2 regions of the Collinsella sp. CLA-SR-H006 genome follow, and region 1 is predicted to be linked to the other one. Evidence: riboswitches for the same ligand, from Rfam matches in the RefSeq annotation. Region 1 holds a riboswitch; the other holds the start of a gene.
The links. A riboswitch is a leader RNA that binds a small molecule or an ion and turns the genes downstream of it on or off. The one in region 1 is predicted to bind thiamine pyrophosphate.

Region 1 (14,949 bases):
CTCAGCACCTATACTCGACGTCGTCTGACGCAAGCCGAGCATGCTCAGGTGGATGAGGTGCTGCACGTGCCGGCGGCGCTCGCATTGCATCAGCGCCCCAGCGTGCCGGGCGTGCGTTCCACCTTTGGCACCATGACCGAGCTCAACAACAGCCTGCGCCTGCTCTTTAGCCGCTGCGCCCATCACGTGTGCCCGCACTGCGGGGCGCGCGTGGAGCCGAGCCTTAACGTTGCCGCAGGCCTGTCGCTCACGTGCCCTGCGTGCGGCCGCGAATTCTACGCGCCGAGCGCTGAGGACCTTGCGTTTAACAGCGGCGGCGCATGTCCCACCTGCGGCGGCACCGGTGTCATGCGCGAGGTGGACGAGGCGAGCCTGGTGCCCGACGAGTCAAAGACTATCAACGAAGGCGCGGTCCTTCCCTGGGGCACGCTCATGTGGGATCTGATGAAGCAGGTGGCCGGCGAGATGGGCGTACGCACCGACGTGCCGTTTAACCAGCTCACGCCTCAAGAGCGCGACATCGTGTTTCATGGTCCGGCGGTTAAGAAGCACATTCTCTACGTTCCCAAAAACGGTGAGGGCGCCACGCCGCTCGACTTCACCTATTACAACGCCGTCTATACCGTCGAGAATGCGCTCGCCAAGGTTAAGGACGACAAGGGCCTCAAACGCGTTGCGCGCTTTTTGCGCGAGGGAGCATGCCGCGATTGCGGCGGCACGCGTCTCTCCGAGGTTGCGCGCCAGCCCCAGGTGCGCGGTATCAATCTGGCACAGGCAGCGGCCATGACGCTTGGTGATGCGATTGAGTGGGTGCGCGGGGTGCCCGCATCCTTGCCGACCGAGATGCAGCCCATGGCGACGGATATCTGCGACTCGTTTTTGGGTGCGGCCCGTCGCCTGGTCGATTTGGGTCTCGATTATCTTTCGCTCGATCGCGCCGGTGCCACGCTCTCCACGGGCGAACGCCAGCGCGTGCAACTCGCCCGCGTGGTGCGCAACCGATCGACGGGCGTGCTCTATGTGCTGGACGAGCCCTCGATTGGCTTGCATCCTGCCAATGTCGACGGCCTGGTAGGCGTGATGCGCGATCTGGTAGGCGACGGCAACACCGTGGTTGTTGTCGACCACGATACGCGCGTACTGGCGGAAGCCGACTATCTGGTCGAGATGGGCCCCGTTGCCGGAGCAGGCGGCGGCAGTGTAATCGCCGCTGGTACGGTAGACGAGGTCGAGCAATCGCAGGGCAGCCGCATCGCACCGTTTTTGCGCGCAGACCCCAAGCGCTTGCGTCCACAGGTGGCTGACGACGAAATGTTCGACCAGGGCCACATCCGCATGGCAACCGATACCATCCATACCGTCAAGCCGCTCGAAGTCGATATTCCGCGCGGCCGCTTGGTCGCGGTTACGGGCGTTTCGGGTTCGGGCAAGACGACGTTGGTGCTCGAGACGCTCATTCCGGCACTCAAGGCGCAGGCAGCTGGCGAGCGCCTGCCAAGCCATGTGCGCTGGGTCGACGCCGAGAGCATCGCACGCGCCAACCTGATTGACGCCACGCCCATCGGTGCCAACGTGCGCTCGACGGTAGCGACCTATGCCGACATCCATGATGAGCTGCGCCGCGCCTTCGCCCGTACGCCCGAGGCCAAGGCGGCCGGCTACAAGGCGGGTGCCTTTAGCTACAACACTGGTGCCTTGCGCTGCCCTACGTGCGATGGCACGGGCTCGATATCGCTCGACGTGCAGTTTTTGCCCGATGTCGAGATCGTCTGCCCGGCATGTCGCGGTTCGCGTTATGCGGACGCGGCTTCGCGTATCCATCGCGAGGGCAAGGACGGGAGTCTGCTTACGTTGCCGCAGCTCATGGATATGAGTGTGGACGAGGCCCTCGACGCCACGGTGGGACTCAAGAAGGTTCAGACGCGCTTGCAGACCTTGCACGACCTGGGCTTGGGCTATCTCACGCTCGGTGAGCCCACGCCGGCGCTCTCGGGCGGCGAGGCTCAGCGTCTTAAGCTTGCGAGCGAGATGGGCCGTGTGCAGGATGACGCCGTATTCGTGTTCGACGAACCCACGATTGGCCTGCATCCGCTCGATGTTCAGGTGCTGTTGAGCGTGTTCGACGGCCTTGTTGCCAAGGGCGCCACGGTTATCGTGATCGAACACGATCTCGACCTTATCCGTAACGCCGATTACGTAATCGACATGGGCCCAGGCGGTGGCGACGCCGGCGGGCAAATCGTCTGCGCCGGCACGCCGAGCGACATCGCGGCCTGCCCCGCAAGCATCACCGGCCGCTATTTGTAAGTGAAAGTGACAAAGGGACAGTTCCTTTGTCACATTCCCGGAAAGCCTGTTTGGCGTAGGGCCTCGTAGAGGACGATGGCGGCGCTGTTGGAAAGGTTGAGGGCGCTGATGCGGTAGTCGTCGGGATTGACGAAGTTGCCGCAGATATCCTGCCGAAGGATGGCCTCGTGGCTGTCCTCGGTATGCCCCAGCGATTCCTCGTGAGCTTCCCATGCCTCGGCGTTATCGAGCGAGTCGCAATCGCGCAGCATCGGGATGCGCTCGCAACGCTCGGGCGCCGCGGCAAGCAGTGGCTCGGGAATGCCCGAGCTCTCGCTGCCAAAGATCAAGTAGTCGTCATCGCGGTAGGTACTCTGCGCATAGGTGCGGCGTGCCTTTTTGGTCAGCAGATGCAGGCGTTCGTCGGCAGGGGAGAGACCATTGCGTGCAAGGAAATCCTCCCAGCCGGCATAGGTGGTCACGTCTAAGTTTTGCCAGTAGCCCAGGCCGGCGCGACGTACTGTCTTGTCGTCGAGCGAAAAGCCCAGTGGCTCCACCAGATGTAGACGGGCGCCGGTAACCACGCAGGTGCGGCCGATATTGCCCGTATTGGCCGGAATCTCGGGCGCATACAGCACAATGTTGAACATGAATCTCCTTGGCTCAGAACGAAAAACCACCACGAAGGGTACCTTCGTGGTGGTTTGGCGGTTACGTAAGCGGAAAAATACCCGCTTGGATAAACCTAGGCGCGGTGCCAGTCGGTCAGGCAGGCATCGAGGGAGGCGATGAGCGCATCCTTGTCCATGTGACGGCCGATGATGCACAGGCTCGTCATACGGTCGCCCGTCTCGTCGTCCCAAATCTGCATGATCTCGGGGTTCTCGTCGATGATCTTCTGTTTCTCGCCCTCGGGCGCCGAGTCGACAAACAGGCCGTTCTCCATCAGGCGCATCTGGTGGCCGGCCTGCTCAAACATGTAGCACATGTCCGGGTCGCCGGTCTGCCACAGCGGACCCTTGACGCGGATGACCTCGTCGGGCCACTCCTGCTCAACAAAATCGGTGAACTTCTTCAGGTCAAACGGCTTACGGCGCGAGTAAACAAAGGTCTCGATGTCGTACTCGAGCACCTCGGGGTCATCGTGCTCCTCGGGATGCTCCATGGCCTCAATCCAGGCGGCGGAGTTGTAGGCGCGCATAAAATCGAAGCGGTCGGTGTCGAGCAGCTCCCCCATAGGAACCTCTCCGTTTTGAGCCTCGACGATTACGGCGTCCTTCTGCAGGCTGCGCACGATAGCCTTGAGCTCGGCGATCTGCTCAGGCGTCACGGTATCGGTCTTGTTGAGAATCAGCGTGGAGCAGAATTCAATCTGCTGGATGAGCAGGCTCTCGATGTCGTCCTCGTCGATATCCTCTGCCAGCAGGTCGCGACCGCCGTTGAACTCGTCGTACATGCGGGCACAATCGACCACGGCCACGATGTTGTCGAGTGCGAGCTTGGGCTCGCCGCCCACCTTGGCCTCGTCGCAGAAGCTCGAGATGGTGTAGGCGATGGGGATGGGCTCGCAAATACCCGATGCCTCGATGATGATGTAATCGAAGTCGCCCGAATCGGCGATGCCCTGCAGCTGGTTGGCCAGGTCATCCGAAAGCGTGCAGCAGATGCAGCCGTTAGTGAGCGGGATGAGGTCGTCGGTCTCGGAAAGGCCGCCGTCGGCGATGAGGCTGGCGTCCACATTGATCTCGCCGATATCGTTGACGATCACGGCGGCGCGGATACCGCCATCGTTAGCGAGGATGTGGTTGAGCAGCGTGGTCTTGCCGGCACCGAGGTATCCGGTAAGCATGATGATTTTCACGGGTTTGTTGGGCATGTGCCCTCCTTTGTTAGACATGGCTTACAGCTGAATCTTATGCCAAACGCCTGCTCTTATACCCACGCGCCGGCAAATAACACAAGCTACTCCCAGGCTCCCCATACATCGGGGCAATAACCGACGGTGGCCTTTTTGCCGTTGCGCACGATGGGCTCGGCTAGAACCTGCTGGTTCTCGAGCAGCTTGTCGAAGCGCTGGCTAGGGGTGAGGTGCTGGATGAGTGCGAGCGTCTCCTCGTCCTTGGCTTTGGGGTTGAGCAACTTGTCGATACCGCCGACCGCCTGCATCACGCTCGTGAGCTCGCCTTTGCTCATCTCCTTTTCCTTAAGGTCAATAAACTGTACCTTAATGCGGCGCTCCTTAAAATAGCGCTGGGCCTTCTTGGTATCGAAGGACTTCTTGGTGCCGAAGATTTGAATATTCATGTTCCGCCGTTCTACCTGATGAAGTTGGTGCGCTCGCGATCGGCTTCGGGGGCTTCGATGCCGGCGGCCTGTCCTGCCTCGATACAATGCAGGAGCCAGGCCATGTTCTTGCCGATGTTGCGCATGGTGGCCAGGCCCTCGGCGTCCTGGGCGGCTTCACCCGGCATGGCGCCAAACACGTTGTTCCAGTACGTGGAGGCGACCACGGGCATCTGGTTGATGGTGAAGTACTTGTTGAGCACGTCGAAAGTGGTCGACGTGCCGCCGCGACGGGCAACGGCAACGGCAGCGCCCGGCTTGTGTGCAAAGGCCTTGTTGCCGGCATAGAATGCGCGATCGAGTGCCGAGAGGATGCGTCCGCTGGGATGCGCATAGTAGACGGGCGAGCCAAAGACAAAACCGTCGGCCTGTTCGGCGGCAGCGATCAGCTCGTTGACCACGTCGTCGTCAAAGGTGCAGCGACCGTTAAGCTTGCCACACTGGCCGCAGCCGATGCAGTCGCGAATGGGCTTGGCGCCCAGCTGAAATACCTCACTATCGATGCCTTCGGCTTTAAGCTGCTCTGCAATCTCGGCGAGCGCCCGGGCGGTGTTTCCGTTTGCCTTGGGACTGCCGTTGACCAAAAGAACCTTCATCACAAACTCCCTCTGCTGTCGGTGACTTCTGCAGAGGATTATCGCACGATGGGGGAGGCGGTGTGGGCGCGGTGCTAATCCAGTTTGGTACCTGGCACCTGCACGGCTTTCCCGAGCAACGCTTTGAGCTCGTTCAAAATCGAAACGGGCTGACGGTCGACGCCGTCCAGATGGAGCGTGGCCACGCGAATGGGCGGCTGATATTCAAATGGGCCAAAGAGCACGGGAGAACCCAGGAACCGCTCGATTTCTTCTGCGATCGCGTCGGTCTCTTCGGGATCAAAGTCGTCGAAAAGCGCCGCGAACGTCGGCCCCGTCGAGCGGAACAGGCGACCCTTGCCGCGCGAGCATTCCATGAGGCAGGCGGCGCTTTCTGCCAAAACGCGGTCGCCCGCATCAAAGCCAAAGCGGGCATTGACCTGAGCGATATCGTCGATTTTGATGGCGATCAAACCAGCCTTGCGCGCCACGCGACGCATTTCGCCAATGGCGTTGACCAGGGCGTGAATATCGCCCAAGCCGGTCACGGAATCGGTCGTATCTGCCAAGCTTCGGTTGATGATAATGCCCACATACATGCCGGGCTCGGTATCGGTGCCGTCTAAGCGGTAGCCCGTGCAGTCGCAAAGCACGTATTTTCCGGTGGCATCCATTACGCGATACTGCATGTAGTGGAAGTGCCACGTGCCGTTTATCACCATGTCGAGCTCGGCACGTACGTTGTCGCGGTCCTCGGGATGAACGCGGGCGAGCCACATGTCGAGTGAGTTAAAAGGGTGCTGGGAGGGCAGGTCAAAATCGCGTACGGCGTTAACCGACCATTGCGATTCTCCCGTATCGAGATTGAGGATAAACGGATAGCGCGTCTCGGAGCTCATGGAGATCGCTTGGAACACCCGGTCGTTGCAGGGAAGCTGGTCGACGATTGGGCGTTGCGGCGCGTCATCGTCTTTCGGTTGCTGCACACGATGCATAAGCTTATAGCGATACATCTTGCGATCGGCATCCATCGTCATCTGGCGACGCGTGTCGCCAGCAAGTGGATCGACGCGCGAGCAGCCAAAGCTAAAGCTGCCGATCATGGGTGCCTTGCCACCTGAGCTCGCCTCGATCAGCCTGGTACGCACCTGCTCCAAGCGCTGCTCGAGTTCAATCTCGTTTGCGGAGGGCGAGATGAGCACAAACTCGTCTCCACCGATACGGAACAGCATCTCATCGTGCTCCATGGTTTCGGAGAGCGTGCGGCAGATGCTCAGAATATAGCGATTGCCTTCGGCGTGGCCAAACCTATCATTGCAATGCTTGAGATGGTCGATGTCAATATAGGCGCAGGTGAAGGGGTCGCCTTTGCGCCAGAGTTGCTCGACGTGACGGTCGAATCCGTTGCGGTTGCCCAAGTTGGTGAGCGGATCGATATAGGCGTTGCGCTCAAGCAGCTGGCGCTCTTGTTGCAGGATGGCATGCGTCTTTTGCAGTTGCTCGCCAACGGCGCGTAGCCCAGCAGGCAGCGCGGCAACATCGAGTTCGGCGGTCGAGACGCCGTTCGCAAGTCGCTGAAGATAGGCAATAATCGATTGCTCGCCCAGGCGATACGACTCGTTCATGATGGATAACCTCCTTGGGCGGAACAACGGTTTGTATCATATCCCCAATTCGGTTTGAATTGGGGATATAAGTTAGCTAATGGAGACAAATATCCCCTTCGACGGTGGCGTTTTGCGCGCGAGCGTATCAGTTGTTATTGCCGCCATCGAGCAATGCCTCAAAATCCTTCGCCTGCATGGGGCGGTAGTAGAGGAAGCCCTGAGCGTAGCGGGCGCCCATTTGTCGTAGCATGTTCGCCTGCTCATTTGTCTCGACGCCTTCGACCACGACGGGCAGATGGAGCGACTGCGCCATTTCGAGCATCGATGAAATGATTTGCGTGCTGCGGCCTTGATCGCGGTCGGTGGGCACAAAGGTGCGGTCGAGCTTGATGACGTCGACGTTGACGTTCTTGAGCATCGCGAGCGTGGACTGGCCGGTGCCAAAATCGTCCATGTAGGTCGAGAAGCCACGGGTGTGCAGATCCGCGGTCAGCTTATCCACGGCCTCGGACTCTCCGGTATAGGCGGTCTCGGTGATCTCGATGTGCATGAGTTCGGGCGGCAGGTTGTACTGGGCGGCGAGCGACCCCATATGCTCGGCGACATCGCAGGCAAGAATGTCTACGCGCGACACATTGAGGGAAATCGGAACCACGCGAAGTCCTCGATTGAGGCGCTCGCGGAGCCACATGGCGACGCCCTGCCAAACATATTTGTCGAGCGTCGCTACAAAGCCGCTTTCCTCGAGTGCGGGGATAAACGTTGCGGGCGAAATGAGAGAGCCGTCCTTGTTAATCCAGCGGGTGAGTGCTTCGGCGCCAATAATCTCGCCGGTTTCCATATCGACCTGGGGCTGAAGATAGTACGTGATGCGACCATTTGACAGCGCGTACTGGAATTCGGTCAGCGTGCGGTTGAACACGATTTCGCGCTTGTACTCCTCGGGGCAAAAAATGGCAATGCGCTCCTTAAAGTCGTTTTTTGCGCGCCGATTGGTAAACATGGCCTTTGCCTGCGCATCGATGGTGATCTCCTCATTGGAATCGATGGGGTAAACGCCCATGGACGGCCAAAAACCTACGCCGCCATCATACCTGGCTACTGCCTCGCGAACGCGGTTGTAGATTTGATGGACGGTGATGTGCTTAAAGGGGATGAGTACGCAAAAGTCATCTTGGCCCCAGTACCCTGCGACGACCATGTCGGCATTCTCGATGTCCTTGAGGACCGTGCCCACATCGGCAAGCAGGCGGTCGCCTTCGGCCTGTCCATACCATTCGTTAAACAGGCGCATGTGGCCCATGTCGACCGTGGCGATGCACCAGGCGCCGTCGCGTCTTGCCTCGAGAAAAGCGTTGGCGCGCCGCATAAACTCGCTGGGTCGATAGAGACCCGTGAGCGAGTCGATACGTTCGGCGATGGCGCTTTTGCGCTCAGCCTCGGGTATGGGGAGGCTGTCGTTGGGAACAAGCCCGCCGGCCGTGCGAAGGCGACGGTTGAGTTCGCCTAAAACGGCGGTCGCTTGATGGGTTAAGTGCTCGTAAAAGGCCGGGACGACAAGGCAGACGGGAGTAATGGTGTCGCCTGCGATTCGAACAGGAGCGAAAACGGCCTCTTTAAGGTGGCGGGTCAGTTGCTCGAATGCCTCGTGGTCTAGGTCGTTGCTGAGCACGACGAACTGAACGCTTCGTGAACGGTAGACCCGGCTCCTGCCGCGAGTGATCGACAGCATACGGCCTGCGTATTCGGCAAGCATGTTGTCGACGGCCTCGGCCCCGTAGAGCTCGTTGAGCTTTGTCGTGCCACGAACGCGCACCGCTATAAGCCCTGTCTCGCAACGATCGCGGCGGCAGGCGTCGATGGCGTTGGCCAGCATGCGCTGCGTTCCGAGGCCTGTGGCGGCGTCGACGGTTTCGGCAAGTGAGTGGTTGACGAGCTCGCCGACATAGAGCGAGGGGACATTTCCGTCGCCGTCGATACGAAACCCGCGAGCACGGCAAAGGACGTAGTCGCCGACGGCGTTGCGCACACGATACTGCATGACGCGACGGTGCTTGGTGCCGTTGTAGACTTGGTCGATGTCGTTGATGCAGGCCTCAAGGTCGTCGGGATGGACGCGCGTTTTCCAGTAATCGCGACAGTTGTCTATGTGCTCCGAGGGAAGGCCAAGATCGCGCAAGGCACCTTGTGACCAAAGGGTGCGATGTTTGTCCAAGTTCTCGATAAAGAAATATCGGCCCTCATTGAGCATCGAAAAGGCGTCAAAAATTCGATCGCTTATTTCGAAGTCGTCGGCGTGAACTTGCGTGATATTGCGTCGATCGAGGTGCATGGCATGACGTAGCTTGTAGTCGTACATGCGATGGTCGGCATCGAGCGTCATGCGATTGGAAGCTTCGCCCAGGGCGGGGTCGGCATGTGACACTCCGTAGCTAAACGAGTGGGGCATCTCGGAATCGTTGTTTTTGAGCAGAACCGTTCGGCAGTGTTTCAGACGTTCGGCGAGGTCGTCCTCGGTTGCAATCGTAGATAGGATGGCAAACTCGTCGCCGCCTATGCGAAACGCCGCTTCGCCCACCTTCATATACAGATTAAGATAGAGACTTACCTGCAAGATATAGCGGTCGCCCTCGTCATGGCCAAAGACGTCGTTGCAGTGCTTGAGATTGTCGATATCGATGAACGCCATGGTAACGGGGGCGTCCTGCTCCCAGAGTTCTTCGAGGGAGCGGGCAAAGCCGCCGCGGTTACCAAGCCCGGTAAGCTGGTCGGTAAAGGCGGTCCTGATCAGATCGTCTTGACGTTCGAGAAGGTCGCGGACGGTCTTTTCGAGCGTTTCGGTGTAATTGCTGACAGTTTCCATGTTCTAAGTGGCTTTCTGAGGTCGGGGCGGATTGCGTCGGGCGAGCTCGTTGTGTACACGCGTCGTTGCTCAGCGCTTTGCATGTATCCAGGCCCCCGCCTTGCCGCGTTGTTGAGTTAATTTGCCGGCTAATGTTCGCTGTTGATAACAGCTGAGTAGTGTAAACAATAGTGCACAATTATATATGGGTGCACATGCTGTGGGCGGCTATTGTTCGACAGGCGGTAGCGCGACGATGCGATGTTCGATAAAAATGCGACTGGGACGATATATGTTGACGGGTATACTTGTCCCGTTTGAATTTGTGGGGACGGAGATGGTCGCATGGCACAGTCAAATACGACGCGCACGGTGGGGCTGGCACTCGAGGGAGGCGGCTACCGCGGTATGTATACGGCGGGCGTGCTCGACGTTTGGATGGAGCACGGCTTAACTTGCGACCATATGGTGGGTGTCTCGGCGGGCGCGGCGTTTGGCTACAACTTTAAATCGCGCCAGATCGGCCGCGCCATTCGCTACAACAAGGCCTATTGTGCCGACAAGCGCTACGCAAGCGTGACCAGCTGGCTGCGAACCGGCGATATGTTCAATGCCGATTTTGCCTATCACGAGGTGCCCATCGAGCGCGATCCCATCGATTTGGAGACATATCGCGCCTGCCCCATGCGGTTTACGTGCGTGTGTACCGATATCGAGACGGGCAAGGCCGTCTATCACGATCTGCCGTATGGCGATGAGCGCGATATCGAGTGGATCCGGGCGTCATCGGCGATTCCTGTGGCGACGCGTCCCGTTGCTATTGACGGGCATAAGTATCTGGATGGTGGCGTGGCTGACTCTATTCCCAGCGCTTGGCTGTTTGCGCAGGGGTATGACCGCAATATCGTGGTACTCACGCAGCCGGCGGGCTTTGTGAAGCAGCCCAACAGCGTGATGCCCATGCTGCGTCGCGTGTTCCGTCACTATCCGGAGTTTGTCGCAGCGCTTGAGCATCGGCATGAGGTCTACAATGCCACGCTCGATGATTTGGCGCGTCGTGAGGCCGCCGGCGATATCTTTGTGGTGCGTCCGAGCGAATCGGTGAAGGTGCCGTCGCTGTGTCGTGAGCCCGATGAACTTGAGCGCATCTACCAGATTGGTCGCCGCGATGCGGAGGCGACTTTGCCGGCGTTGGAAGCGTATCTGGCGGGGTAAGGGTCGCATGTGGAAAGCGCATCCCGGAATGGAGGTCCAAACTGGGATGCGCTTTCCATTGCTGAAGATGTGAGGCTGCGAATCGGCTGCTCGGCTTATGGCTATGCCTGCTGCCAGGTGTCGACAAGCTCCTTGGCCGCGGCGTAGGGGTCATCGGCGCTGCAGACGGCGCTCACCACAAAGAAGCCGTTGACGCCGGTGGCCTTAAGCTGCGGCAGGTCGGCTGTCTTAACGCCGCCGCCCACCACGATGGGCACGGGGCTTGCCGCGTGGAGTGCGGCCAGGTCCTCAAAGCTCTTGGTGATGATAGAGCCGTCGGCCGCGCGTCCGCAGTCGCGCTTGGTCTCGGTCTCGTGGAGCGGGCCGATGCCCAGGTAGTCGACCAGGCTCATGTCGGCGGTCTTGACGTACTCGAGCATCTCCTCACAACGGGCCGAAAGGCCCACGATGGCGTCGGGGCCCAGCAACTTGCGACAGACCTCGACGGGAATATCGCTTTGGCCCACGTGCACGCCGTCGACAGCAATACCCTGCTCGCGTGCGGCAAGCACACAGTCCAGACGGTCGTCGATGAGCAAGGCGACCTGACCGGTCTTGCCGGCCTGAGCGATTGCCTGCGCGGCGTCGCCGGTCAGCGCGATGATCTCGCGGGCGCTTGCCACCTTGGAGCGCACCTGGATGCAGGTAAAGCCGGCGTCGAGTGCCTGGGCCACCACATCGCCCACGGGGCGCCCGAGCGTGTTTTCGGGGCCGAGTACCAGATAGGCCGAGATATCAAGGTTGTCGCGGATGCTCATCGTGCTTCCTCCTGCTTCTTGATCTGTGCTTCCATGCGTTCGAGCTTGCCGGTCATGGTGTCGGTAAATCCGGGTCGAATATCGGCTTTGAGCACGACTTCGGTGCGGATGCCCTTGCTCGCCAACACAAAGGTTGCGTCGCGCACGACCTGCATGACCTCGTCCCAGTCACCCTCGATCTCGGTGAACATCGAGGTGGTGCGGTTGGGAAGGCCGCTCTCGCGAATGACGCGCACGACCTCGGCGACCTCGGCGGACAGTTCATCGCCGGTGCCGCACGGGGCGATGGCCACGGCGACGAGTGTGTTCATGCCGGCATTGGTTGCGGGCTCGGACATGGCTTATGCCTCCTCGAGCTCGAGTTGGTTATCGGCAATATCCTGGGCGGTCGCGCGGTAGAGCTCGTCGATAAAGGCGACCTTAAAGCTTGCCGGGGCATCGGCGACAGCGGCGGCACGCGAGCCGGCAACGTTGTAGACGGCGGTGCCGCAGACGGCGGCCGTAAACGGGTCGGCAGCGCAGGCGTACACAGCCAGCACGCCGCCTTGCGAGCAGCCGCAACCGGTGATCTTGGACATGAGCGGGCTGCCGCCGTGGGACTTGGCCACGGTCATGCCGTCGGTGATCAGGTCGACTTCGCCCGAGACCACAACGGCGCCGCCGGTGTAGCGGGCGAGCGCCACGGCGGCATCGCGGGCGGCGTCTACCGTGTCGGTGGTATCGACACCGCGCACGCGGCTCAGATCGGCCGCCTCGCCCTCAAGACCCCACAGCCCGGCGAGTGCGATGATCTCGGAGGCGTTGCCACGCACGATGGCGGGCTTGTACTGCTTGAGTTCGTTTACCAGCTGGGTGCGCAGGCTACCGATACCCAGGCCCACCGGATCGAGCACCCAGGGCTTGCCGGCGTCGTGTGCCGCCTTGGCCGCGCGGGGAATCGTCTGTTCGTAGATGGGGAAGAGCGTGCCCATATTGAGGTAGATGGCGCCGCCGCCGGCAACGAGTGCCTCGCCCTCGTCGGGCAGATAGACCATGGCGGCCGATCCGCCCACGGCGAGCTGCGCGTTGGCGACAAAGTCGATCGTCACCGTGTTGGTGATGGAGCCGGCCATCGGATTGGTGGCACGAATCTCCTCCACGGCTTTGACCACATTTTGCTTAAGCTGTTCCGAATCAATCACTGCACATGCCTCCTTGGCATAGAAAAGGGGCGCTGTGCATAGACAGCGCCCCTGTAAAGGCGGCATGCTCCCTACGCCAGCATTAACTGACAGGTTCAAAGGATTGGGCCCATTGCCCTCTCAGCCTTGTGGTTTGCACCGCCGGCACTCCCGCATCGAATCTGTTGTTCCCTATACTAGCGCACCTGCCAAAAAGGGACAGGTTTATTTTGGCAGGTAACAACTGGGACTTTGCGTTTTCCCAGATGAAACCTGCCGAAATAAACCTGTCCCTTTTTGGCAGGTCGGTACAATAGATGGGATTAAGAATGACCGAGGGGACCTTATGATCAAACTTGTGCTGACCGATATGGACGATACACTGATTCCAGCCGGGCATGACGGCGCCAGCGACTACGCCATTGAGGGTATTCATGCCATGCAGGCGGCGGGTTTGCACTTTGGGCCGGTTTCGGGTCGTCAGCCGTCCGCGATGGGCTGGATGTTCAAAAACCGTTCCGAGTGTTATTCGACCGGTGCGTTCTGTAACGGCCAGGTGATGTTTGTCGACGGCGAAGTAGTCGCCTCGCGCGCAATCGATAACGATGCTCTGATGCGCTTAGCCGATTATTTTGAACAGGAGACCGACGATACGTATTTGAAGGTCTACCGTCTGGGTGATGACTTTTGGAATAACGATGCCTATTGCGTGACAAGCGATCCCGAGCGTGTGCGTCGCGCCATGAAGTCAGGCGGCAACGCGTGGCTCAAGGGCGAAGAGGCTCCCTGTCGTCCTGTCGTTGACGATGCCCCGGTATACAAGGCGAATATCTGGAGTGCCCGTTCGCGCGAGGAGCTCGCCGAGCTGCGCGAGCGTGTTGCCGCTGAGGTGCCGGAACTCTCGCTTGTGTTTCCCAACAACCGCGTGCGCCTGTTCGACGTTCTTCCGACCGGCTGGGACAAGGGCTGCGCTGCGCTGGAGCTGGCGCGTGCTTTGGGCCTGACGCCCGACGAGGTGGCCGTATTCGGCGATTCCGATAACGATTTGCCCATGATCGATGCCGTTCCCAACTCCGTTGCAGTCGCCAATGCCAACGAGGCCGTCACGGCTGCCGCACGCTGGCATATCGGCGCTGCGGCAGATGATGCGGTTGCCGGGGCTCTGCATCAGATTGCCGCCTGCGCCGCGACGGGGGAGATGCCGTCGTTTATGAGCCAAATGGACGCGGCAGGTTTTGGCGTCACGAACGTCTAGGGAGAAGGCTATGAAGCTTCAGCAGCTCAGATATGTTGTTAAGGTTGCCGAATGCGGTAGCATCACCGAGGCCTCGCGCCGGCTCTTTGTGTCGCAGCCTTCGATTACCGCGTCGATCCGCGATCTCGAAAACGAGATGGGTGTGCATATCTTTGAGCGCACCAACAAGGGTGTCATTGTGTCCGAGGAAGGCGAGACCTTCTTGGGGTACGCGCGCCAGGTGCTCGACCAGGCCGACCTGCTCGAGGGCAAGTACAAAGGTACGTCCGAGCAGGTGCCGCACTTTAGTGTGAGCTGCCAGCATTATTCCTTTGCCGTTAATGCGTTTGTCGATGTGATCCGCGAGTTCGATGCCGCGCGCTACGACTTTACCCTGCGCGAGGAGCAGACCCACGAAATTATCGAGGATGTCGCGCATATGAAAAGCGAACTCGGCATCCTGTATCTGTCGGAGCACAATCGCGAGGTCATCGAGCGCATGCTTGCCGCCAACGAGCTCGTGTTCGAAGGGCTCTTCTGCGCCACGCCGCATGTCTTCGTCTGCGCCGACCATCCGCTGGCGAGCCGCTCCAGCGTGACGCTCGAGGATCTGGAAGACTACCCGTTCCTGTCCTACGAGCAGGGCAGCTACAACTCGTTTTACTATTCCGAGGAGCTGACCTCGACGTTCGAGCGTCGCAAAAATATCCGCGTGCGCGACCGTGCGACGTTGTTCAATTTGGCCATGGGCCTCAACGGCTACACGGTATGCTCGGGCGTGATCAGCCACGAGCTCAACGGCCCCGGCATTATCTCGATTCCGCTCGACGTGGACGAGTACATGGAGATTGGCATCATCACGCGCAAGAACACGACGCTCACGCGCTACG
Region 2 (14,949 bases), on a different contig from region 1:
GGGATGTCGAGCGCCTCGGTAATGTCGTGCTCAAAGAGCGGGCTTGCCTCCTGGAACACCTCAAACGGCAGGTCCTCAAGATTGCAGCCACGCTTCTCACACATCAGGACCAGATGGCCCACCACGGCATGTGCCTCGCGGAACGGCAGACCACGCTTAGCCAGGTAATCGGCAACATCGGTAGCGGCAAGGTGCCCCACGCCACACTCGCGCGCCATGGCATCCTCGTTGACGGTCCAGGTCGAAATCATACCGGCCATAACGGACAGGCACTGCATGAGCGTATGGGCGGTATCGAGCGCACCCTCCTTGTCCTCCTGCAAGTCCTTGTTATAGGCGAGCGGCAAGCCCTTCATGGTCACGAGCAGCTGCACCAGGTTGCCATAGACTCGGCCGCTCTTGCCGCGGATAAGCTCGGCAAAGTCGGGGTTCTTCTTCTGAGGCATGATAGACGAGCCGGTGGAGTACGAGTCGGAAAGCGTGATAAAGCCAAATTCGGAGCTCGACCACAGCACGATCTCCTCGGAAAGACGCGACAGGTGCATGGCCATGACGGAGCCGGCGTAATGCAGATCGAGCAGGAAATCGCGGTCGGAAACCGCATCGAGCGAGTTGGGAATCACGCCCGCAAAGCCAAGCTCGGCAGCCGTCATCTGACGATCGAGCGGATAGCTCGTACCGGCAAGCGCGGCAGCGCCCAGCGGGCAGTTGTCGGCGGCATCAAAGGCGGCCTTCAGGCGCGTAAAGTCGCGCGCGAACATCCAGGAATACGCCAGCAGATGATGCGACAGCAGCACGGGCTGAGCGTGCTGCATGTGCGTGTAGCCCGGCAGAATCACCTTGTCGTACTTCTTGGCCGCATCCACCAGCACATGGCGCAGCTCAAGATTGGCCTCCATGAGCTCCTTGGCCAGCGCCTTGACGCCCAGGCGTGTGTCGGTCGCCACCTGGTCGTTGCGCGAACGCCCGGTATGCAAGCGCTTACCGGCCTCGCCGATGCGACGCGTCAGCTCGCTCTCGATGGACATATGAATGTCTTCGTCGTTGATGTCGAAGGTGAAGTTGCCGGCATCGATATCCTGTTCGATTCCGGTCAGGCCCTCGGCAATCGCCTGCTCGTCCTCGGCACTGATGATGCCCTGAGCCGCCAGCATTTTGGCATGCGCCTTAGAGCCGGCGATATCCTGCTTATAGAGATGTTTGTCGACCGGCAGCGACGCACCAAACTCCTGCGTGACCTCGGCCACGCCTGCCTCAAAACGACCGCCCCAAAGAGCCATGGAACCGTCCCCTTTCTCCAAATACCAAAACAAGCGCCCAAAGCAATGCGCCATATCGCTAAAGCGATTTTTCAACCGCTAGTTTTACACATTCCCCACCGTGTGCGGAGCCATGTAGCTAATTTGCAAAGAAGTGACGCGCCATGCACTTGGCGCCCAACGTCTCCCTCCGGATGTTGCCCTGCGAACCATCGATCCAGGCCTTCAGGCTCATAGGGACGTCCTCGACCCTTGCAGCATCGAACTCGGGCGCGAGGGCAAGTAAAGCATGCGCGATAGCATTGAACATAATGGATACTCCTCATATATATAGGCGCAGAGCCGCCAAATTGATAGAAGGAGCCCCGCCGGACAACCCCGGCGGGGCTCGGACTCAGCCGCAGACGCGGCATCATATATGCGGGCGGAACGTAGGGGCCACCGATGTTAAGAAGTGTCAGCAAGCATAACGAAAGGTAGGGACCCCGTGCGCCCGTTATGTATCACGCGGATGGGCCGAGCGGATACCAAGGGAAGGAGGCGCTAGGCCTGGGCGGCAGCAGAGCTGGGGCCCTGGACCTTTGCCCACGTCTTGAGCGACAGCGTATCGATCTCGATAAAGCCGGCGCTGGCCTTCTCGTCAAACGTGGTGTCGCGGTCGTAGGTAGCCAGACCGTAGTCGTAGAGGCTGAAGGGGCTCTTGCGGCCGACGACATGGCAGTTGCCCTTAAAGAACTTCAGACGGACGGTGCCGGTCACGAACTTCTGGGTGTCGGCCATAAAGGCGTCGAGTGCGTTCTTGAGCGGGCTGTACCACTGGCCGTTGTACACGGCGGTAGCCCAATCCTGCTCGAGCTTGATCTTGGTCTTGAGCAGGTCGCCCTCGACGCAGATGTCCTCAAGCGCCTTGTGGGCGGTGATGAGCGTCAGGGCTCCGGGAACCTCATAGCACTCGCGGCTCTTGAGGCCCACCAGACGATCCTCAACCAGGTCGAGACGGCCAAAGCCGTTGTCGCCGGAGATCTTGTTGAGGGCGATGACGATCTCGGAGAGCTTCATCTTCTTGCCGTCGACGGCGACAGGCTTGCCGGCCTCAAACTCAATCTCGGTGTAGGTCGGGGTGTCCGGCGTGTCCTCGGGGTTCTTGGTCATAACCCAAGCGTCATCGAGCGGCTCATTCCAAGGGTCCTCCAAGTGACCGCACTCGATGGCGCGACCCCACAGGTTGTCGTCGATGGAATAGGGGTTATCGTTGGCACCCTCGGGAACCGGCACGTTGTGGGCGTGGGCATAGGCGACCTCGTCGGGACGGCACTTCAGGTCCCACTCGCGAACCGGGGCGATAACCTTAAGCTCGGGGTCGAGGGCCTTGACGGCAGCCTCAAAACGGACCTGGTCGTTACCCTTGCCGGTGCAGCCGTGGGCGACGTAGGTCGCGCCAAACTCGTGAGCGACCTCGACAAGCTTCTTGGCGAGCAGCGGGCGGGAAAGAGCGGAGAGCAGCGGGTACTTGTTCTCGTACATGGAGTTTGCGGCGATGGCCTTAGTCAGGAACTCATCGGAGAACTCGTCGCGCAGGTCGAGCACCTGGCAATCGAGAACGCCCAGGTCGAGCGCCTTCTGCTTCTTGGCATCCAGTCCGGTCTCTTCCTGGCCCACATTGCCGCAGACACAAACGACATCGAGATTCTTCTCGTCCTGGAGCCACTTGACACATACGGATGTATCAAGACCACCGGAATATGCGAGAACGACTTTTTCCTTGCTCATGGCTGTTTCCTTTCGCCCTTGGTAGCTAGTTAGAACATCGGTCAGTTGCAAGTCACCTTGAGGTCAAAAACCGTGCAATATCAGGTTATTCAGCAGAATGCATCACAGGCATGCCCTAGAAACATGCGGCTATGTCGTGCTTAAACCCAACGACCTCAAAATGACTCTGTTGAGGCATTGCGCCCCATGCGGACAGAGACGATTGTTATCGTCGTCGGGAAATTGCGCGCTGGCGTCGGATGGCATTGTCTGCAGTGGTGATAATCTTTACGAACTGCATCTGCCTCTCCTTTCACGTATCGCCGGGCGCAATTCAAATATCGCAAACGGTACCTTTTCCTCGGTAAACGGCTCTTTTGCCGTCTCCGTTTTCGATGTTCGCTATATTACGATAAAGTGCACGCTGCGCAAGCGACAAATTCAAATTTCTGAAAAGTTTTTTCATTAGTTTGTGAATTGCAGTGCAAATACGCACCATTCCTGCGAAAATACGCTCGACTACTAGTTGATGGTTATAACGTCTGAAACAATCTCGAAACGAAAGGCGCATTTTTATGCAAACTTACGAATCGGACGCCAACATCGGCAACATTAAGATTCTCGCCGTCGATATGGACAAGACGCTGCTGACCGACGAGCGTGTGCTGCCCCAGGGTCTTGATGAGCGCCTGGACAAGCTCGCCGACGCCGGCATCGTATTCTGCCCCGCCAGCGGACGTCCCGCCCCCAAGCTCGAGGAGATGTTCGAGGGTATCAAGAACCGCCTCGCCTTTTGTCCCGACAACGGAGCGTGCGTGATCTATCGCGGCAGCTATATCTATAAGAGCAATATTGACGTGGAGCTGTATCAGCAGGTCTTGAGCCGTGCCTCGGAGGATCCTCGCGCTGTCCCCGTCCTGTGCTGCTTCGACGAGTTCTACGTGCTTGCCCGCGACCATCAATACCACGACGAGATCAGCGTCTACTACAACACAATCAACTACGTCGACAGCTTTGAGGGCATTGATTTCGAGTCCAACAAGATTTCGGTCTTCTTCCCCGGCTACGACGCCGAGCCCGCTTTCCGCGAGACCTATAGCCCCGAGTTCTCGGACAAGCTCTACGTCACCAACGCCGGGCGCGAGTGGATCGACTTTATGAACCTGGGCGTCGACAAGGGCGCCGGCGTCGCTCACCTGTGCGAGCACCTGGGCATCGATATTGCCGATGCTGCCGCCGTGGGCGACACCTACAACGACATCCCCATGCTCGAGCGCGTCGGTCACAGCTTTATCGTGGACAATGCCGAAGAGCACATGAACGCGCATGCCAAGTGGCGCATTCCGAGCAACAACGACGGGGGCGTACTGACGCTCATCGACGCCATCTTGGCGGCTCGGTAGCCGTCCCATCGGGCCTGGCCGGGCGGCACGGGATAACTTTTCGCTCGGTCAGGTCCTGCGCAAGACGAAAGCCACATTAAGTGGCTTTCTTTGCGTGCGGAATCTACGAAAAGTTAACCCGTGCCGCCCGGCCAGGCCCTAGGTTTACTTTCCTGCCGCCAAGATGGCGTCTTGAGTGTCTAGATACTTAGCTGAAATGATTTGAGCAGAGGGGAGCTCCTTGTTGGAAGGGGCTCCCCTCTGTTTTGGTTACTGTGGGACAAATTAATCAGTAGTGTTTGTCCCAAATCTTAAATATGTGGGGGCTTGCATCTTGGGCGAGCTTGCCTTACGAAGTGCTTTCCTATTTGGCGTCGGCCCAGGTTATGCCGGTGCTGGCTTCGGCGATCAACGGTACGCGGAGGTCTACTACGTGTTCCATGACGTCGCGGACCATGGTGGTTAGGCGCTCGACTTCGTCGACGGGGCACTCAAAGTCCAGTTCGTCGTGCACCTGTAAGATCATGTGGGCAGCAAAGCCTTCTTCTTCCAGACGGCGGCTTACGCGGGCCATGGCGATCTTGATGATGTCGGCCGCGGTGCCCTGCATGGGGTGGTTCATGGCCGTGCGCTCGCCGAAGCCGCGGAGTTGCGGATTTTTGGCCTTGAGCTCCGGAATATGACGACGGCGGCCGTACATGGTCTCGGCGTAGCCCGTCTGCTTGGCGCGCGCCACCACGTTGTCGAGGAACGTACGCACGCCCGGGTAGGCCTCGTAGTAGCGGTCGATCATGTCGCGCGCCTCGGCCATCGAGATATGCAGCGACTGCGACAGGCCGTAGGCCTGCTGACCGTACACGATGCCAAAGTTCACGGCCTTGGCGCGACTGCGCAGGTCGGGCGTTACCTCGGACACCGACACACCGAACACGCGCGCCGCCGTCTCGGCATGGAAGTCCTCGCCCTCGTTAAAGGCGCGCACCAAGTGCTCGTCACCTGAGAGATGCGCCAGCAGACGCAGCTCGATTTGCGAGTAGTCCACCGCCAAAAAGACGCTTCCCTCGCCTGCCGAAAACGCCGTCTTGACGGTACGGCCCAGCTCAGAGCGCGTCGGGATGTTCTGCAGGTTCGGGTCGCTCGAGGACAGACGCCCCGTTGCCGTGATGGTCTGGTTGTACGTAGTGTGTACGCGGCCGTCGCCTCGGCGTAGCGGGCCCAGCGTGTCCAGATAGGTGGACTTGATCTTAGACTTCTCACGCCAGTCCAAGATCAGACGCACGATTTCGTGGTCACGCGCAAGGTCGCTCAGTACCTTGGCGTTGGTCGAATAATAGCCGCGCTTAGTCTTCTTGAGGCCCTTGGTCGGAAGCCCCATCACATCAAAGAGCACATGCGACAGCTGCATAGGACTGCCAATATTAAAGGTCTCGTCACCCGCCAGGTCGCGAATACTGCGCTCAACCTCGGTAATCTGGGTCGCCAGACCCTCGGACAGACTGTGCAGACGGTCGGGGTCCACGAGCATGCCCGCGCGCTCCATCTTGGCAAGTACCGGAACGAGCGGCATCTCGATGCCATCGAACACGTTGGCGGCATTCTCACGGGCCATGCACTCGCGCAACGGCGCCACGAGCGCCAGCGTCAGAGCCGCAGTACGGGCGGCAGGCGCCGGAGCGTCCTCACCAGCACCCTCTGCGCCGCGCGCCGCAGGCAGCGCCATCTGCAGATACGTATCGGCCAGATATGCCTCGTCAAACTCGGAGCGGTCGGAATCCAACAGGTAAGCGGCGACCACGGTGTCGAAGATGCACGTGGAATCGACTGCTAGCGGATCCATGAGCTCGGGCTCAGAAGAATCGATGGGCGAAAGCTCGTGCAGCAGCGCCTTCGTATCCGGGCTCGCCACGCGGCCCTCCATAAACAGGCGCGCAAGCACGCCGGCGATCACACCGTGAGCGAAGTTGAAGCCATCGAATACGGCAGTGGAGGCGCCGTCGCCCTCCTCGAGCGCGAACAGGCCCTTGGACGTCGCCAACCACAGCGTGCGCGTCAGTCCAAAGAGCGCGCCCTCTTCCTTGTCGTCGTCCACCACGGCGGCGACCCACTCGCCGGCATCAATCGCGCGGGAGACCTCAGCCGCAACGGCACCGAGCGCGTCGGCATCGCCGGCGGCCGCGCGAACCATAGCAGGTATCTCAAACACACTAGAGGCAGCAGCAGCCCCGCCCTCGCCGCCGATCAGCGCCAAGAAACGGTTCTGCATGGCGGTGATACCAAGCGTACCCAGCGCCGCGGACACTTCGTCGGCAGAAAACGCCGGGAAGGATGTTTCGTCAAAGTCGAGCTCGACGGGCGCATCGGTGCGAATGGTTGCGACCTTGCGGCTCAGCAGCGCATCGTCGATGTGCGCACGCAGGTTCTCGCCCATCTTGCCCTTGACCTCGTCGGCATGCGCGATGACCTCGTCCAAGCTGCCGTACTGTGCGATGAGCGCGCTCGCCTTTTTAGGGCCGATGCCCGGCACGCCGGGAATGTTGTCCGACGTATCGCCCTTCAGACCGTAAAAATCGGGCACGAGCGCCGGCGTAATGCCGTGATACAGGTCGTCTACGCTCTCGGGCGTCATGATTGCCACGTCGGACAGACCCTTGCGAGTCGAGACCACGTTGACGTGCTCGGTCACGAGCTGATACATATCGCGGTCGCCGGTCACCAGCAGCATGTCGCAGCCGGCCTCCTCACCCAGGCGCGCCATGGTACCCAGGATATCGTCGCCTTCCCAGCCCTCGGACTGCAGAATCGGCACGTTGAGCGCGGTGAGCAGCTCCTTGATCATCGGAAACTGCGCATGCAGATCGGGGTCCATGGGCGGGCGTTGCGCCTTATACTGCGGCAGCATCTCCATGCGCACGCGCGGTTTGCCCTTGTCAAACGCCACGACCACACCGTCGGGGTTAAAGGCATCGATCATCTTGAGAAACATGTTCAGAAAGCCGAAGATCGCGTTGGTGGGGCGCCCGTCCGGCGCATTCATGGTGGGCGGCACGGCGTGGAAGGCGCGGTGCATGAGCGAGTTGCCGTCGATAACGGCAAAGGTGCGGCGCTTGTCAGACATATTGAATACCTCGCTTTGGGCTGGGCACGGTTTGCTCACACCAGTTTACACGCTCCCCGCCCCGCGGCCACCGCACATCAGGCTTCCCTGCCGCCGCGGGCCCGCGCGTGATACGATGGCTCACGGTACATCAACCAGCACGATCGATCCGAAAGGAGCCTGCGTCATGGAGCGTCCCTGCGCATGGAAAAAGTACACGCCACAGCAAGTCGAGGAACTCGAGGGGCTTTGCCGCGGCTATAAGCAGTTTTTGAGCGAGAATAAGACCGAGCGCCTGTGCGTCAAGACCGGCATCAAGATGGCCGAGGAGGCGGGCTACGTCGACTTGGAGACCGTGATTGCCGAGGGCCGCACGCTCAAGGCCGGCGACAAGGTGTACGCCGCCAACCACGGCAAAGACCTCATGCTCGTCAACCTGGGCACCGCCCCGCTCGAGCAGGGCTTTAACATCCTGGGTGCTCACGTGGACTCGCCGCGCCTGGACCTTAAGCAGAATCCCGCCTTCGAGGCCGGCGACATGGCCTACCTCGACACGCACTACTACGGCGGCGTCAAGAGCTACCACTGGGTGGCCTCCCCGCTTGCACTCGTGGGCGTCATCTGCAAAAAGGACGGCACCACCGTCGACATCAACATCGGCGACAAGGCAGACGATCCGGTCTTTACCATCTCCGACCTGCTGATCCACCTCTCGAGCGAGCAGATGTCCAAGCCCGCCAAGGACGCCGTCGACGCCGAGATCCTCGACGTGATCGTGGGCGGCCGTCCCGTCAAGTTTGACGAGGACGACAAGGACGCTCCCAAGGAGCCCGTCAAGCAGATGTTCCTGGACATCCTCAAAGAGCAGTACGGCGTCGAGGAGGAGGACTTCCTCTCCGCCGAGATCGAGGTCGTGCCCGCCGGTCCCGCCCGCGACATGGGCCTCGACCGCTCCATGATTTTGGGCTATGGCCACGACGACCGCGTCTGCGCCTACCCCTCCATGCTTGCCCAGATCAATGTGGCCAATGTCGAGCGCACGAGCATCACACTCATCGTCGACAAGGAGGAGATCGGCTCCGTGGGTGCCACCGGCATGACGAGCCTCTTCTTCGAGAACACCGTCGCCGAGATCATGACACTCGCCGGCGAGGATAGCCCGCTGGCCCTGCGCCGCGCGCTCGCCCGCAGCCGTATGCTCTCCTCTGACGTGTCCGCCGGCTTCGACCCGGGCTACGCCGGCAAGTTCGAGACCAAAAACGCCGCCTTCATGGGTCGCGGCCTGTGCTTTAACAAGTACACGGGCAGCCGCGGCAAGGGCGGTTCCAACGACGCCGATGCCGAGTACGTGGCCCTCGTCCGCGACATCATGGACGAGGCCGGCGTGGACTTCCAGACCTGTGAGCTCGGTCGCGTCAACGCGGGCGGCGGCGGCACCATCGCCTACATCATGGCCAAGTACGGTATGAACGTCATCGACTCCGGCGTTGCCGTCCTGTCCATGCACGCCCTGTGGGAGGTCGCCAACAAGGCCGATATCTACGAGGCCTATCGCGGCTACAAGGCCTTCCTCGAGCGCGCCTAACCAACCCTCGTAAGGCGCACCAAACCAGCCCTTTATAACTTGCGGTGGAATACGGACTAACCTGGCCTTCAACCGGCCCGCGCAGACCGCATTCCACCGCAACTTCTTTTTGGCAGAGGAGAGTTCATGCTCCAGGTCATCGTTTCACCCGCCAAGCAAATGCGCGCGGCACAAGATGCTTTTGAAGTTCAGGGGATTCCGCCCTTTGCGTGCGAGACTGCCCAGCTGCACCATGCGCTCTTGGACATCGAACGAACCGAAGGCGACAGCGGCCTACAAGCTCTGTGGAACGTCAGCGACAAGCTACTGGCCCCTTGTCTCGACATTTTGCATGAGTTCGAGCCCATCTTGGGAAACGGCGATCTTGCCGATTCCGGTATCGCCCGTCACCTCTCCCCTGCCGTCATGTCCTATCACGGCATTCAGTACCAGAGCATGGCGCCCGAGGTGATGGATTCCGCGCAGCTCATATGGCTGCAAGACCATCTATGGATCCTCTCCGGCCTCTACGGGTGCGTTCGCCCCTTTCATGCCGTCGAACCGTATCGGTTGGAGATGGGCGCGAAGCTCGCCGTTGACGATGCCCGAGACCTCTACGCGTTTTGGAGCGACAAGCTCGCGCGGGCTATCGCCCCAGCAGGCTCAAACACCACGATCGTCAACCTCGCCAGCGTAGAGTATGCCAAAGCCGTTCTGCCCCACCTCACGGGCGACGCCACGGCCGTCACATGCCTCTTTGGCGAGGGTATCCGCAACGGCAAGCCCATCCAGCGCTCGACCGCCAGCAAAAAGGCGCGCGGCTCCATGGTGCGGTGGATGGCAGAAAACAAGCTCGAGGATGCAAGCGAACTTACCACATTCAACATCGGCTATCGGCACATCCCCGAGCTTTCAGACAAAAACACCCTGGTTTTCATGAACGCGCAGGCACAATAGGCCCGTCGTTTCCAAACACCCCATTACTCCGCCAAGCCATCGGCCTTTGCAATCTCGCTCGTCGAGCCATCTTGGTAGGTAATCTTAACGTGCTCTACGTCGGATACCGTAACGCCCGACGGAGGTTCCAGACGCCACTCCGTCAGAGCGATATCCATGGTCGTGGGCACATCGCCCTGATCTTTGAGCTTCACCATGAGTGTTTTGAGTGCCTCATCAAACGTCACGCGTTCGATTTCTTCACCCGGAATAGACCCGCCGCTCAACTGCAGCTGCACAAACTCGTCGCGCGGATACCAGTAGTCGCCCGGTGCGGCCACCGTGTTACCGCCAGCGACCTTCACCGTCATGATCGGCAGGGCATCGTCGGCCTCAAACTCCCAGGCAGCGCCGCCGCGACCGCCAAACGTCCAAATACAAAAGGCAATCACCAGCACGGCAAGCACCGCAAAGCCAATCGCGACCAACCCATGGTGCGCACGGCCCTCCTCGGCCGATATGTCCCATTGCGTCTCTCGATATAGATGCTTGTCTTCCATGTACGCCTCCCCACAGGCACGCTCGTTGGCCCAATCGTACCCATTCAGGCTATACTTGAGCCCATGACATAACGGGGAGCTTGCAGGACAAGACGGCAGGCTGAGATTGGGCGCGCCCGCCCTGACCCGCAAACCTGATATGGGTAATGCCAACGAAGGGAGCCGTGCCAATGAGCACACAGACCGAGCACAAGCTCGTCACGCAAATCGACTTCGCCCGTGCCGGGCAGATCACGCCGCAGATGAAGGAAGTCGCCGAGCGCGAGCATCGCGACCCCGAATACATCCGCGAGCGCGTGGCCGACGGCCGCATCGCCATTCCCGCCAATATTGTGCACATCAAAAAGGGCATGCGCGCCTTTGGCGTCGGTGAGGGCCTGTCCACCAAGGTCAACGTGAACTTGGGCATCTCGGGCGACAAGGCCGATGCCGCCGAGGAATGGAAGAAGGTCAAGATCGCCGAGGACTTTGGCGCCGACGCCATCATGGACCTCTCCAACTCGGGCAAGACGCGCCAGTTCCGCCAGCAGCTCATCGACGAGACGCCGCTCATGGTAGGCACCGTCCCCATGTACGACGCCATCGGCTACATGGAAAAGCCGCTGGTCAAGCTCACCAAGGACGACCTGTTCGAAGTCGTGCGCGCGCATGCCGAGGACGGCGTGGACTTTATGACCATTCACTGCGGCATCAACAAGTCAGTCACCAAGACCTTTAAGGAGACCGGCCGCCTGATGAACATCGTGAGCCGCGGCGGCTCACTGCTGTTTGGCTGGATGGAGGTCACCGGTAACGAGAACCCGTTCTATGAGTTCTACGACGAGTTGCTCGAGATTTGCCACGAGTACGACGTGACGATTTCGCTCGGCGACTCCTGCCGCCCGGGCTGCCTCTACGACTCCAACGACGCCACCGAGACCGCCGAGATGATCGAGCTGGGCAAGCTGTGCAAGCGCGCTTGGGCCGCCGGCGTCCAGGTCATGGTCGAGGGCCCGGGTCACATGGCGCTCGACGAGATCGCTGCCAACATGAAACTGCAGAAGCGCCTGTGCCACAATGCTCCGTTCTATGTGCTCGGGCCACTGGTGACCGATATCGGCGTTGGTTACGACCACATCACCGCTGCCATCGGCGGCGCCATCTCCGCCAGCTCCGGTGCCGACTTCCTGTGCTACGTGACACCGGCAGAGCACCTATGTCTGCCCAACGCCCAGGATGTGCTCGACGGCCTCATGGCTACCAAGATCGCCGCACACGCCGCCGACATCGCCAAAAAGGTGCCCCACGCCCGCGACATGGACGATAAGATGGGCCAGGCACGCCGCAAGCTCGACTGGGACGCCATGTGGAAGTGCGCGCTCGACCCGGTTACGGGCAAGAAGCGCTACGAGGAGTCCCCCGCCGCCACCGAGGGCACTTGCACCATGTGTGGCAAGATGTGCGCCGTCCGCACCGTCAACAAGATCTTCGAGGGCACCACGATTGACCTCGGCATGGAGGACTAACCTTATCGCCGCGATTCGCCGCGATCGCCTATAGGCTCACCGCAGCACCTGCCAATTGTTAACTTGTGAACATTTGCCTGCATTTGCGTAAAAATTGCATCTCGCGCCCGGGTTCGGCATATCGCCGGCCTGGGCATCTTTATAATGCGGGGTAATAGACCCATTTGATTCCGACCGAACAAGGGAGCGAACATGGATCGCAGTAAGGTACCTGCCGTTCTATCCATCGCAGGATCCGATTCCAGCGGTGGCGCCGGCATTCAGGCCGACATCAAGACCATCACGGCGCACCGCCTGTATGCCGAGACGGCCATCACCGCCATCACCGCACAGAACACCCTGGGCGTCACCGCCGTGCAGAACATCTCCCCGGATATTGTCGCGGCGCAGATCGATGCCGTTTTTGACGATATCCGCCCCAACGCCGTCAAGATTGGCATGGTTTCCTCTGCCGAGATTATCGATGTTATCGCCGACCGCCTGAGCGCCTGGAACGCGACAAACGTGGTAGTCGACCCCGTCATGGTAGCCACCTCGGGCGCACGGCTGATTGCCGAAGATGCCGCCGAGGCGCTCACCCGCCGCCTGTTCCCGCTAGCGACGGTTATCACGCCCAATATTCCCGAGGCCATGGCCCTGCTCGACTACGAGGTCGACTCCGAGCGCACGCAGCAAAATGCTGCCATGCTCCTCACCCGCCGCTTTGGTTGCGCGTCTCTCGTTAAGGGCGGGCATTTTGTCAACGAGGCCAACGATGTGCTAGCAGAGCCCGCGCCGCTCGATGACGAAGGCAACCACCTGGGCGATCCGCTCACCACGTGGTTCCGCCACAAGCGCATCGAGACCGGCAACACGCATGGCACCGGTTGCACGCTCTCGTCCGCCATCGCCTGCGCGCTGGCCCAGGGCATGGATCTTGCCGACGCCGTCAACGCCGGCAAGGCCTACCTAACCGGCGCTCTCGCCGCCGGCTTTGACATGGGCAAAGGCTCCGGCCCCGTTAACCATATGTGGCAGTATTAAGACTCGCAGTTCAAAACCACCGCAAAGGGGACAGGCACCTTTGCGGTGGTTCCCACAAACATCTCGATCTGTAACAGTTAGAGTCCATTTTTCGGCCCACCTGTTACAAATCGAGACATCCAAATTCCATTGAGAAGATAATCTCGATGTGTAACATTAACTCGGCAAAATCGACCCTAGATGTTACAGATCGAGACAAACGACCGATATCGACCTAAAATAATCTCAATCTGTAACATCTAGCCCGTTTTCGGCCTTACAACTGTTACAGATCAAGACAAATCAACGAAACAAGCCACCGCAAGGAGAACTATTGTGGTGGTTTGGGGCCGTGCTACTCACCGAGCATCTCTTGGAGCTTGGCCGCCACGGCGTGACCCAGGCTCTCATGGCTTTCGGGCATCATATGCAGATAGTCGATATCGCCCGGCTCGGCAAACTCCGCTGCATTCAAAAAGTCGCAGCCAAACTGCTCGGCTACGTGCGCATAGTATTCAGCAAAATGCTCCGAGGCCTCGACGGAACGCTCGTCAAAATCGGTCATATATACATCGGCGATTTGCGGCTTGATCTTGATAGGTGCCATCAGCAGAATACGCGGGCAGGGTGCGGCATTGGTCCAGGGAAATGCACGCACCGCGCGAATCAGCGCCATGGTGCCACGGGCAATATCGGAGGCCGTCACACCAAAGACCGTCTTGCAATCGTTGGTTCCCAGCATAATAACGATCGCATCCAGCGGCTTATGGGCCTCGAGCAGCATCGGCAGTGCGCGGATGCCGTTAAGATTGGTGTTCAGATGGCACATGTCGTCGCGTACCGTCGTGCGGCCGTTGAGGCCTTCTTCAATTACATGCCAGCCCTCGCCTAAGTCACGTTGGGCCACGCCGCACCAGCGCACATCCTGCGCATAGCGCACCGCGGTGCCGTCGCGCATGCCCGCCGGATCGTAACCATAGGTGTTGCTGTCGCCAAAGCATAGAACGTTTTTCATCGTAAGCCCCTCGCTCAGTAAAAAACCGACGGAAGCAGCCTCTCCCGCCGGCTCGACCCATCTGTCAGCACGTACCGATTACAGGTACTTGCGCCAATCGTCCTCGTCCTCATCATCCTCGGTAGCAGCCTGGATCTGCTCGGCGGCGCGAGCTGCCGCAGCGCGAGCGGCAACCTGGGCATAGGACTCCTCGTTGCGCTCGGGGAAGTTTGCCAGCACGTGCTCGAACTTGGCAAAATCCTCATCCCAGCGCGTAGAAGGCACGGCAAAGAAGACTTGCTTGACCTTAAAGTCGCCCGACGCGAGCTCCTTGCGGAAGAGCTCGGCCACGGCCTCTGCGTCAAAGCCGTTGTTGTCGCAGCCCCAAGCGCCCAGCACGAGCTTCTCGCGACCTAGCTCGTCGCAGATGGCAAGCACAAAGCGAATGCGGTCGCGCAGGGCATCCAGCAGAGCATCGTCGCTCACGCGATACTCCTGGCGGGCGCGCTTAACGTTGGGCGCGGCGGCCACGATCACGTCGGCGTATGCATGCACGTGGTTGCGGTCGAAGCGCACCGCAGGCACCACCAGCGCACGGTTTCGGTAAAGCTCGCAGTTGATGTTGCGGCGACGGTTCTCGCCGTACCATTTGCGCTGCTTATCGAGAACGTTGTACAGATACGAATCGGCGCACAGCGTGGCCTCCTGGCCCAGATAACCCTGAATATAGCCACCGCCCGGATTGGTGAACGAGGCAAAGTCGAGCACGGCCATGTCGCAGAACTGCGCATAGCCTCGACCGTTATCCAGAATGGCCTGCGTGGCAGAGGCGTCGAGCACGGTGACCTCGGGCAGGACCGGAGCGGGCTCCTCGGCGGCAGGCGCGGACTCGGTCTCCGTGGCC

Region 2: it holds a riboswitch for thiamine pyrophosphate, as region 1 does, so the genes downstream of both, thiC (phosphomethylpyrimidine synthase ThiC) here and thiM (hydroxyethylthiazole kinase) in region 1, are expected to answer to the same signal.

Annotation. Positions count from the first base shown of each region.
Region 1 is NZ_JBBNPD010000001.1:313,304-328,252, forward strand. It holds gene AAA069_RS01465 (excinuclease ABC subunit UvrA) at 1-2,307, shown strand, start outside; gene AAA069_RS01470 (tRNA (cytidine(34)-2'-O)-methyltransferase) at 2,337-2,936, opposite strand; gene AAA069_RS01475 (GTP-binding protein) at 3,032-4,162, opposite strand; gene AAA069_RS01480 (ArsC/Spx/MgsR family protein) at 4,249-4,590, opposite strand; gene AAA069_RS01485 (flavodoxin family protein) at 4,602-5,225, opposite strand; gene AAA069_RS01490 (diguanylate cyclase) at 5,300-6,829, opposite strand; gene AAA069_RS01495 (EAL domain-containing protein) at 6,957-9,674, opposite strand; gene AAA069_RS01500 (patatin family protein) at 9,999-10,868, shown strand; gene AAA069_RS01505 (thiamine phosphate synthase) at 10,970-11,665, opposite strand; gene AAA069_RS01510 (thiamine-binding protein) at 11,662-12,003, opposite strand; gene thiM (hydroxyethylthiazole kinase) at 12,007-12,846, opposite strand; TPP riboswitch at 12,898-13,008, opposite strand; gene AAA069_RS01520 (HAD family hydrolase) at 13,172-14,080, shown strand; gene AAA069_RS01525 (LysR family transcriptional regulator) at 14,091-14,949, shown strand, end outside.
Region 2 is NZ_JBBNPD010000004.1:90,690-105,638, forward strand. It holds gene argH (argininosuccinate lyase) at 1-1,280, opposite strand, end outside; gene AAA069_RS03850 (hypothetical protein) at 1,399-1,569, opposite strand; gene AAA069_RS03855 (argininosuccinate synthase) at 1,803-3,029, opposite strand; gene AAA069_RS03860 (HAD family hydrolase) at 3,584-4,411, shown strand; gene polA (DNA polymerase I) at 4,755-7,505, opposite strand; gene AAA069_RS03870 (aminopeptidase) at 7,672-9,069, shown strand; gene AAA069_RS03875 (YaaA family protein) at 9,196-10,005, shown strand; gene AAA069_RS03880 (hypothetical protein) at 10,029-10,544, opposite strand; TPP riboswitch at 10,607-10,723, shown strand; gene thiC (phosphomethylpyrimidine synthase ThiC) at 10,715-12,049, shown strand; gene thiD (bifunctional hydroxymethylpyrimidine kinase/phosphomethylpyrimidine kinase) at 12,242-13,072, shown strand; gene AAA069_RS03895 (SGNH/GDSL hydrolase family protein) at 13,407-14,066, opposite strand; gene AAA069_RS03900 (TIGR02452 family protein) at 14,145-14,949, opposite strand, start outside.